DNA from 3 places in the Amycolatopsis sp. WAC 04197 genome. Region 2 is predicted to be linked to each of the others. Evidence: riboswitches for the same ligand, from Rfam matches in the RefSeq annotation. Region 2 holds a riboswitch; each other region holds the start of a gene.

Region 1 (3,270 bases), on a different contig from region 2:
TAGGCCCCGAGGCGGACGGCCGCGGGCGCGGTGGCCGGGGCGGGCGTCGCCGCCACCGTCGACACCCGGGCGCCGGTGGACGCCCTGGGTGTGACGAACTTCTTGGGTTTCGGCGGTGTGCTCTTCGGTTTGTGCGGCTGCGTCACAGGAGCCGGGGTTTCCGGGACGCCGGTGGCCGGCGGCAGGACTTCGCCCTTCGCGAGCGAGTGGAAACCGATTTGCGACAACCCGAGCGAAGCCTGGGCACTCGCGCGGATCCAGGTGTCGACGCCGCTGATGCCGGAGGAACGCGCGGCCTCGTAGGAAGCCGGATCGTAGGCGATCGCGCCGAGTTCGCCCGCGAGCTTGTTCCCGGCGTCGGCCGCGGCGGTCACCTGCGCGGATTTGAGGTACCGCACGCCTTTGTCCACCGCCGCGTCCGCGCCGCCGGCGTCGACGAGCGCTTGGACGATCAGGCCGGTGCTGTTGGTGTTCGGCGCTTCGGTGCCGACGCCGCCACCCCAGCCGCCGCCGGGTGTCTGGTTCGCCTTGAGCCAGGAGACGGTTTTGGCGATCGGGGCGTCGAGACCGGCCGCGCCCGCCTTCTTCGCGGCCAGCATCGCCGAGAGGGCGAGCCCGGTGGCGTCACCGTCGGTCGGGGAAAGACCGAGCGGTTTTCCCTCGTCGCAGGTCGAGACCTTGCGGCCGTCCGGGGTGACGTGGTCGCCGGTCTCCTTGGTCGGGATGTAGGAGAAGAGGACGCGGAAGTAGCCCTCGGAACACTGCTGGGTCAGCAGCCTGTCGATGGCGATCCGGTCGTTCTCTCCCGCCACGGCGAGCCCGATCACGCCGAGCGCCTGGCCGAACATGTTCGCGTTGTTGCTCACCGCGTCGGCGAGAGCGGGATCCTTGGCGTAATCGCTGACCCGGCCCTTGTCGGGGCCCTTGCGCATGATGGCCGCATGGGTTTCGGCGACCAGGTCGTAGCCGTCGAACGCCCGGGGATTCCTGCCGGACACCTGGGCGGCGACCAGCGTCTTCGCCACGGCGCCGCCGACGATGATCTTGTCGTAGCCCGCGCCGGGAGCGAGCCCGTCCCAGGTGAAGTAGTCGGTGGCGTGGCCCTGGTCGTCGAGGAACTTCACGATCGGCTCGGCCCGCGCGCCCTCGCCCGCGGCGTACATCGCGAAGAGCACGTCGAGCATCAGGCCGTGGTCGGGCAGTGAGCCGCCGCTGGGGTTGTCGAGTGTGCCGTCCGGCTTCAGCTTCGTCGCGAGCCAGCGGGCATTCGCCTTCGCGGCACCGGGATCGTTCGCCGCCGTCGCCGTCCCGCTGAGCGGTGCGGCGATCATGGCGACGATGACGGCGAACGCCGACGCGGCCAGGTACCCGCGGCGCATGACTCCTCCTTGCGGCATGGCGGAGGACAAGGCGGGACGCCGCAGTCACCCCTGTTTATCGCGACAGTGGTTCGTTCGTCCGCCCGTTCGGTATCCCGGCTCGCCCTGCGAAGGGCCCACGGTTGCGCGACAGCGCCGGATTTCGACCGGCTTCCCCGTCACGGGCGGCGGTGTTCTGTTGTCGAGCCAGCCGAGGTTAACACCCGTTCACCTCAGGCAGGTACCGCTGACCAGGTCGGTTGCCAGGATCACATCGGCACCCGGCGGTATCCCGCACCCGACCGGGGTGAGAGTCTTCTCGCGCGGTCGTGGGGGAAGTCCGGTGAGAGTCCGGCGCTGTCCCGCAACGGTATGCCTTCCAGGCGAGCCCGGTCACCCACGTCGCGCGATGTCACCGACTCCTGTCGTGGAAATGCGGGAAAGGGTTCTCATGAGACGTTTGGTTTTCGCTGTCGCCCTGCTGTGCGGCATCGGGCTGGTCACCGCCCCGGCGGCGGCCGCGGCCACCCGGAACAAGGCCGACGCCGCCGCGGGCTGGCTCGCCAGGCAGATGACCGACGGCGAACGGTTCGAGGCCGACTTCGGCGGCCAGAAGTTCCCCGATCAGGGCCTGACGATCGACGCGATCTTCGCGTTCGCCGCGGCCGGGGTGTCGGACACGAACGCGGGCAAGGCGATCGCCTGGCTCGCGAAACCGGAGGTCACCACCGGCTACGTCGGGAGCGGCACCGAGGCCTACGCGGGCGCGCACGCCAAACTGATGCTGGCCGCGCAGATCCGGGGCAAGGACCCGGCGTCGTTCGGCGGCGTCGACCTGAAGGCGGGCTTGCTCTCGCTGCTCACGCCGTCCGGCCGGTTCTCCGACCGATCCGAGTACGGCGACTACTCCAACGCTCTCTCGCAGTCGCTCGCCCTCCTGGCGCTGGACCGCACCCCTGGCGGCGCCCCGGCGTCGGCCGTGACTTTCCTCGCGGGCACCCAGTGCGCGGACGGCGGTTTCCCGCAGAACTTCGGCGAAGCGACGTGCACGAGCGACGTCGACGCGACCGCGACGGTCGTCCAGGCCTTGCGTGCCACCGGTGACCCGGTGAACGCCCGCGAGGGCATCTCGTGGCTGGTCACGAAGCAGCACGCGAACGGCGGCTTCGGCTTCGGCACGAACGCGCCCAACGCCAACAGCACCGGCCTCGCCGCGGAAGCGCTGGCCGGTCAGCGTCCCGCCGCCGCGGTCAGGGCGCGGGAATTCCTGCGGTCGTTGCAGACCGGCTGCGCCGGCGCCGAGGCCGATCGCGGCGCGATCGCCTACGACGCCACCGGTCTGAACGCGACGACCGCCCCGCGCGCGACCGCGCAGGCGATCCTCGGTCTGGCCAGGGTTCCGCTGAGCGACCTGCACGGCGGTGGCCGTCCGCAGGCACCTGTCCTCGCCTGCCCGTGACGTGAGCTCGTCAGTGGGGTGCGCCTCCCTCAGACTGTCCAAAAGGACGCTCGCTGAGATTAGAGTGTCCGCTTTGGGCACTTTGCGCAGTTTTGCCCGGGGGGTCGTGAGTGGCGATGGTCGTTCTAACCCTCTTTACCACTCACGACTCCCCGCGAAACCGTACTTACCGACACAAAGCAGGCGCATGCTGTCCGGGAAGTGACCACTGTGGACACCAGGGTGCGGCGTGAGCGGAAGCGTGACTCGCGTGATCAGGGACGTATTTCGCGTGATTGAAGGCGAAACTCACGTGTTACGCCTCCAATCACGCGAGTCGCGCCTCTGATCACGCGAGTCACGGGCGGCGTCACTCGCCGGCGGCGACGCGGCGCGCGAGCTCCACGCGGGACCGCACCCCCAGTGCCGTGAAGATGTTCCGCAGGTGGTGGTCCACCGTCCGGTGGCTGATCA
Region 2 (3,270 bases):
GACCGCACCGCCGCGCAACAGCCCCACGAGGAGATCCGCGACTGGTTCTACCGGCGCCGCAACCACGTCGCCGAACTCGACGAACCCGCGGAACTGCTGGCCGCCCAGCTGCGACTGGTGCCCGGCGAGGTCCGCGCCGGACTCGCGGCCGGGTTGCGGGAACGCCACGGCGTGCAGGTGACCGCGGCACCGTTGGGCGCCGACCAGCATCGATTCGATCCCGCCGACAAGGTTCTCCACCTGTCACCCGCACTGCGCCCTGGTCAAGCCGCGTTCCGGCTGGCTTCGGAGCTGGCGCTACTGGAGGCCGGAGAGGTGATCGACCGCCTGGTCGACGACGGGAACTTCAGCGGCGACACCGCGCGCCGGCTCGCGCGGATCGGACTGGCCAACTACTACGCGGGCGCACTCGTCCTGCCCTACCGGGTGTTCCTCGGTGCCGCGGAACGGTATCGCTACGACATCACCCGGCTGTCCGACCACTTCGGCGTCGGCTTCGAGACGATCTGCCACCGGCTCTCGACATTGCAGCGGCGGGGAACACGCGGCGTGCCGTTCTCGTTCGTCCGGGTCGACCGCGCGGGCAACATCTCGAAACGCCAGTCCGCCACCGGATTCCACTTCTCCCGCGTCGGCGGCTCGTGTCCACTGTGGATCGTCTATGAGGCGTTCAGCTCACCGGGCAGGATCGTCACCCAGGTCGCCGAACTCCCGGACGGCAAAAAGTACTTCTGGCTCGCCCGCACAGTGAACCGCACCGTCGGCGGACACGGCGACCCCGGCAAGACCTTCGCGATCGGGCTCGGCTGCGAACTCCGCCACGCCACACGGCTCGTCTACTCCGACGGCATCGCCCTCGGGGCCGACGCCGCGGTCACCCCGATCGGGATGGGCTGCAAGGTCTGCGAACGACCAGCGTGCCCGCAACGCGCGTTTCCGGCCATCGGCAAGGCGTTGCGCGTGGACGAGCACGCCAGCAGCCTGCTCCCCTACCCTCCTCAGGCCTGAACGCCGACACCCTTGCCTCCACTCGGGTGAGGTCCCGGACACAGTCGACATAGTAGGACTTCCTACTTTATGGTGTCCTCAGGTCTGCGGTGCAGGGAAGCCGGTGCGATTCCGGCGCGGTCCCGCCACTGTGACCGGGGAGCGGCGCCTCACGTGAGATGGCCACTGGCGAAAAGCCGGGAAGGCCGGGGCGCCGTGGATCCGGGAGCCAGGATACCGGCCGCGGATGTTCGTGTTCGTCCACGAGGATGGAGCTGAACGCATGCGGATTCTTCCTGCCTGCGCGAAAGACGCCGACCCACCGTCCACCCGGCGGTAGTTCAGCCTGCCTGAGAACCCGGCCACGACCCGTGCGCCCGGGCAGTCCGTCCTGCGCTCTCGCGAAAGGCGACCTCATGACCACTGAACTCCACCATTTCCTCGGTGGCACAAGCGTTTCAGGCACGTCCGGACGCTTCGCCGACGTGTTCGATCCCAGCGCCGGATCCGTCCAAGCACGTGTGCCGCTCGCGTCGACCGCCGAAGTCACCGCGGCGATCGGCCAGGCTGCCGACGCCCAGCGGGGATGGGCACGGTGGAATCCGCAGCGCAGGGCCCGTGTGCTGATGAAGTTCGTCGACCTCGTCCGGTCCGAAGAGGACGGTCTCGCTCGGCTGCTGGCCTCCGAACACGGCAAGACCGTCGCCGACGCGCGCGGCGACATCCAACGCGGGCTCGAGGTCGTGGAGTTCGCGATCGGTATCCCCCACCTGCTCAAGGGCGAGTTCTCCGACTCGGCGGGCACCGGCATCGACGTCTACTCGATGCGCCAGCCCCTCGGGGTCGTCGCCGGGATCACCCCGTTCAACTTCCCCGCGATGATCCCGCTGTGGAAGGCCGCGCCCGCCATCGCCTGCGGCAACGCGTTCATCCTCAAGCCGTCCGAACGCGACCCCTCGGTGCCACTGCGGCTGGCCGAACTCATCCTCGAAGCGGGCTTGCCGCCGGGCGTGTTCCAGGTCGTCAACGGCGATAAGGAAGCCGTCGACGCGCTGCTGACCGACCCGCGCGTCGAGGCGATCGGGTTCGTCGGGTCGTCGTCGATCGCCGAGTACATCTACACCACCGCGGCGGCGCACGGGAAACGCGCGCAGTGCTTCGGCGGCGCGAAGAACCACATGATCGTGATGCCGGACGCCGATCTCGACCAGGTCGCTGACGCACTCGTCGGTGCCGGGTACGGCTCGGCAGGCGAGCGGTGCATGGCCATCTCCGTCGCCGTTCCCGTCGGGGAGGCGACCGCGAACGCCCTGGTCGAGAAGCTGACCGAGCGGGTCAAGACGCTCAAGGTCGGCGCGTCGCTGGACGATGCGGCCGATTTCGGCCCGTTGGTCACCGCCGAGGCGGTCCAGCGGGTTCGCGACTACATCGACGTCGGGCTGGCCGAGGGCGCCGAACTCGTCGTCGACGGCCGTGACCTCACCGTGCCCGGTCACGAGAATGGCTTCTTTCTCGGCGCCTGCCTGTTCGACCACGTCACCGCGAAGATGCGCATCTACCGTGAGGAGATCTTCGGCCCCGTGCTGTCCATCGTCCGGGCCGCCGACTACGAAGAGGCGCTGCGGCTGCCCAGCGAGCACGAATACGGCAACGGCGTCGCGATCTTCACCCGCGACGGTGACACCGCGCGCGACTTCACCTCGCGGGTGAACACCGGCATGGTCGGGGTCAACGTGCCCATCCCGGTCCCGATCGCCTACCACACCTTCGGTGGCTGGAAGCGCTCCGGATTCGGTGATCTCAACCAGCACGGTCCCGACTCGATCCGCTTCTACACCAAGACCAAGACCGTCACCTCGCGCTGGCCGTCCGGCATCAAGGAAGACGCCTCCTTCGTCATTCCCACGATGGACTGAGGCCGCGATGAGACTGACAGAGGAACAACGCGCTCTGCGCGAGACGGCCGCGGACTTCGCCGCCGAACATCTCGCCCCGCACGCGGTCGAATGGGACCAGGCCAAGCATTTCCCGGTCGACGTGCTGCGCAAAGCCGCCCAGCTCGGCCTCGGCGGGATCTACCTGCCCGAGGACGTCGGCGGCTCGGCGCTCGGCCGGCTGGACGGGGTGCTGGTCTTCGAAGCCCTGGCCACGGGATGCCCGTCGATCGCGGCCTACGTTTCCATCCACAACATGGTCGCGACGATGATCGACCGCTTCGGCGATGATGCCCAGCGACACACGTACCTGCCCCGCTTGTCCACTATGGACTCATTCGGAAGCTAC
Region 3 (3,270 bases), on a different contig from region 2:
TTCCGAATAGCACATATGGGTGTGGATCTGGGTGGCGTCGTCGATCCCGGAAGTCGCCAGCCGGAACGACGAAACCGCCCACGCGAAGTACGCCTCGTGCGCCGCCGCGCGCAGGGGGAGCAGCTCCCGCAACGCCGGCTCGTCCACCTGGATGACGCGGATGCCCGCCTCCTGCAGGTCGTGCACCTCGTCGCGGATGGCCAGCGCCACCTGACGGGCGGTCTCGCCCAGCGGCTGATCGTCGCGGACGAACGACCACGCCAGGATCGTCACCGGTCCGGTCAGCATGCCCTTGACGGGTTTGCCGGTCAGGCCCTGCGCGTAGCGCGCCCACTCGACGGTCATCGGCTCCGGACGCGAGACGTCGCCGTACAGGATCGGCGGCCGGACGCAGCGCGAACCGTAGGACTGCACCCAGCCGAAGTCGGTGGCCGCGAAGCCGGCCAGCCGCTCGGCGAAGTACTGCACCATGTCGTTGCGCTCGGGCTCGCCGTGCACCAGCACATCGAGGCCGAGATCCTCCTGCAGCCGGACGACACGCTCGATTTCGGCCTTCATCGCGGCTTCGTAGCCCGCGTCGTCCAGCGAACCCGCCTTGTGCGCCGCCCGCGCCTTGCGGACGTCGGTGGTCTGCGGGAACGAGCCGATCGTCGTACTCGGCAACGGCGGCAGTTTCAACGCGGCCTGCTGAGCCGCCGCGCGCCGGGCATAGGGGGAGCGGACGGTGTCCTCCGGCCGCAGCGCCTCCAGCCGGGCACGGACCCCGCTGTCGGCCAGGTCGGCCGCCGTCGCGCGATCCGTGGCCGCGGCGCGGGCGGCGGAGAGGTCGACACCCTCTTCCTTCAACGCTCGCCCGAGCAGGACGACTTCGTCGACCTTCTGCCTGGCGAAAGCGAGCCAGCCCTGCAGCCGCGGGTGAAGCCCGTCCTCCCGTTCGACGTCGTAGGGCACGTGCAGCAGCGAACAGGACGTCGACACGCTGACCGACTTCGCGGTGCCCAGCAACGTCGCCGCCCGGCTGAGCGCGCGGGTCGGATCCGTGCGCCAGACGTTACGCCCGTCCACGACACCGGCCAGGACCTCCTTGTCCCGCAAGGCGGGTTCCGAGGCGACGGCGTCCACAAAGGACTCATCGGAGACGAGATCGACGGCGATGGCGTCGATCGGGGAGCGGGCGAGTACGCCGAGTCCGCGGCCGAGCCCGCCGAAGTACCCGGCGACCAGGATCTTCGGCCGCGCGGTCTCCTTCGCGAGCCGGTGGTAGGCGCGGATGAGCGCGTTGAGTTCCCGTTCGCTGCGATCCGCGGCGAAGGCGGGCTCGTCGAACTGGACCCACTCGACGCCTTCGTCGTGCAGCCGGCGCAGTAGTTCGACGTAGCCGTCGAGAAGGTTGTCGAGCAGCTCCAGCGGACGGAAGCCCTCAGGAGCCGTCTCGGCCGGCTTCGCGAGCAGCAGGAACGTCACCGGGCCCACCAGTACCGGCCGGGTCTCGACGCCGATCGCGCGGGCTTCGCGGTACTCGTCCAGCGGTTTGGTGCCGGTGAGCGAGAACGTCGTGTCCGGGCCGAGTTCGGGGACGATGTAGTGGTAGTTCGTGTCGAACCACTTCGTCATCTCCATCGCCGGCGCGTCCTGCACCCCGCGCGCGGCGGCGAAGTAGGTGTCGAGAGGCGAGAGGCCGAGCGTGGTGAAGCGCTCCGGCAGCGCTCCGAACAGCTCGGTGGTGTCGAGCACCTGGTCGTAATGGGAGAACGTGTTGGAGGGGACGGAATCCAGCCCCGCGTCCTTGAGCTCCCGCCAGGCGCGGGTGCGCAGCGCGCGGCCGGTGCCGAGCAGTTCGGCTTCGTCGGTCTTTCGCGCCCAGTAGCGTTCGAGTGAACGCTTGAGTTCCCGGTCCGGTCCGATCCGGGGGTAGCCCAGCACTGTCGTGCCGATTTCGGTCACAGCTCTCTCCTCGCGAGCTTGTCGTCGGAGCCCGGAGCGCGCAGGAGTGACCGCCGTTCGGTCGTGCCCATCCCACGAGGCCCGGACTCACGCACGCCGTCGGCGCGCGTACCACGGGCAGGTCTTCGGACTCGTGGGCGACTCGCTCGCTCCTACCGGCCGTCGCTTCCCGGGGCGCCATGTCCCAGTGCTTTACCGTGTCTCGCACGGTGACGGCTTTCGTTCCCACATACCGCTGCGGGGCAGTCCCGGATTCGCACCGGGTTCCCTGTTACCTCGACCGGCCTGGGAGGCCGGTCGAACCAGTAGCACTCCGGAGCGTACCGAGGCGCGCTAGTGGCCCGCTGGACATGTGACGAACCGGACGCAACGCGTGACCAGAGGGTGAACTCGCGTGATCAGGTGGCGAGCTCGCGTGCCAGATCATATCGATCGGCGGCAAGGGGCGTGTCGTTCATTGCCACGGCCTCCTCCTCCGCTGCGGGCTGATCGAGTTGCTGCGCGTCGGTGCAGCGTCAGCCCTAACCCGGGCTCGACTCCCTGAGGCATATCGACAATGCCAGCTCGGCTGGGCTGTCCTCATCGAGTTCGTCGACCGGTGCGATCGCGCTCGGGCAGCGTCACTGCCCCTTTTTGATGGAGGACGCGATCTGGTTATCGCCGCAGGCACGGGATCGCAATGTTACCGGATTCGGCCAGGTGAAGAGGAATCGGTAAGTCGCCCTGCCGCAGCGGATATCGTAGTCTTGGCACGAAATTTAGCAGGGTGCCATAGTCGGTTTGTGTCATTTGAGTCAAATTCGTAGAGTATTGCTCCATATGGGGCTGTATCACTTGGCGCCCATGGCGGGATCGTGGACGATGAACCGCAGGTTCGGCCGTCGGGAATGGTGGCCACAATACCGAGGCTGAAGAAAATTTGCTAACCACGGTTGCTGTAGGTTATTTCGGCGAATATCTGATCGTCCGAGATGATCGACCGAAACACAATTGTTGTCTCTCAATACTGAGATCTGTGCGGGCGGGGCTTAAGATACGCGAATGTCTATGGTGCTAATCGCGCGAATGCAGCAGCGGCTTGCGAGATCTCGTGAGGATAGCGACGACACCACGGTCTTCCTGGAGTTGATGTACCTCGGAGAACTAACGCTCAAGATTATGGTTGCTGGCATGCTGGCTGCAACCGAGGACGACCGCGATCGCCACCGCTATAGGTTGGAATATGGGTTGGTGCGAGCCAGTGGGCTGGGCGAATGGTGTGATGCACTTGATGATCTGTTAACGGGTCCAGCCTCGGCGAACGTCACGTCTGGTGCACTTCCTGAA

What was found. A riboswitch is a leader RNA that binds a small molecule or an ion and turns the genes downstream of it on or off. The one in region 2 is predicted to bind cobalamin.
Region 1: another riboswitch for cobalamin. It lies ahead of DMC64_RS21445 (prenyltransferase/squalene oxidase repeat-containing protein); the one in region 2 lies ahead of DMC64_RS18705 (CoA-acylating methylmalonate-semialdehyde dehydrogenase).
Region 3: another riboswitch for cobalamin. It lies ahead of metE (5-methyltetrahydropteroyltriglutamate--homocysteine S-methyltransferase); the one in region 2 lies ahead of DMC64_RS18705 (CoA-acylating methylmalonate-semialdehyde dehydrogenase).

Annotation. Positions count from the first base shown of each region.
Region 1 is NZ_QHJK01000005.1:185,817-189,086, forward strand. It holds gene DMC64_RS21440 (hypothetical protein) at 1-1,379, opposite strand, end outside; cobalamin riboswitch at 1,469-1,535, opposite strand; cobalamin riboswitch at 1,647-1,778, shown strand; gene DMC64_RS21445 (prenyltransferase/squalene oxidase repeat-containing protein) at 1,810-2,817, shown strand; gene DMC64_RS21450 (LuxR family transcriptional regulator) at 3,167-3,270, opposite strand, start outside.
Region 2 is NZ_QHJK01000004.1:386,477-389,746, reverse strand. It holds gene DMC64_RS18710 (short-chain fatty acyl-CoA regulator family protein) at 1-1,008, shown strand, start outside; cobalamin riboswitch at 1,062-1,248, shown strand; gene DMC64_RS18705 (CoA-acylating methylmalonate-semialdehyde dehydrogenase) at 1,404-2,903, shown strand; gene DMC64_RS18700 (acyl-CoA dehydrogenase family protein) at 2,911-3,270, shown strand, end outside.
Region 3 is NZ_QHJK01000009.1:72,412-75,681, reverse strand. It holds gene metE (5-methyltetrahydropteroyltriglutamate--homocysteine S-methyltransferase) at 1-1,944, opposite strand, end outside; cobalamin riboswitch at 2,043-2,257, opposite strand; gene DMC64_RS30360 (hypothetical protein) at 2,986-3,270, shown strand, end outside.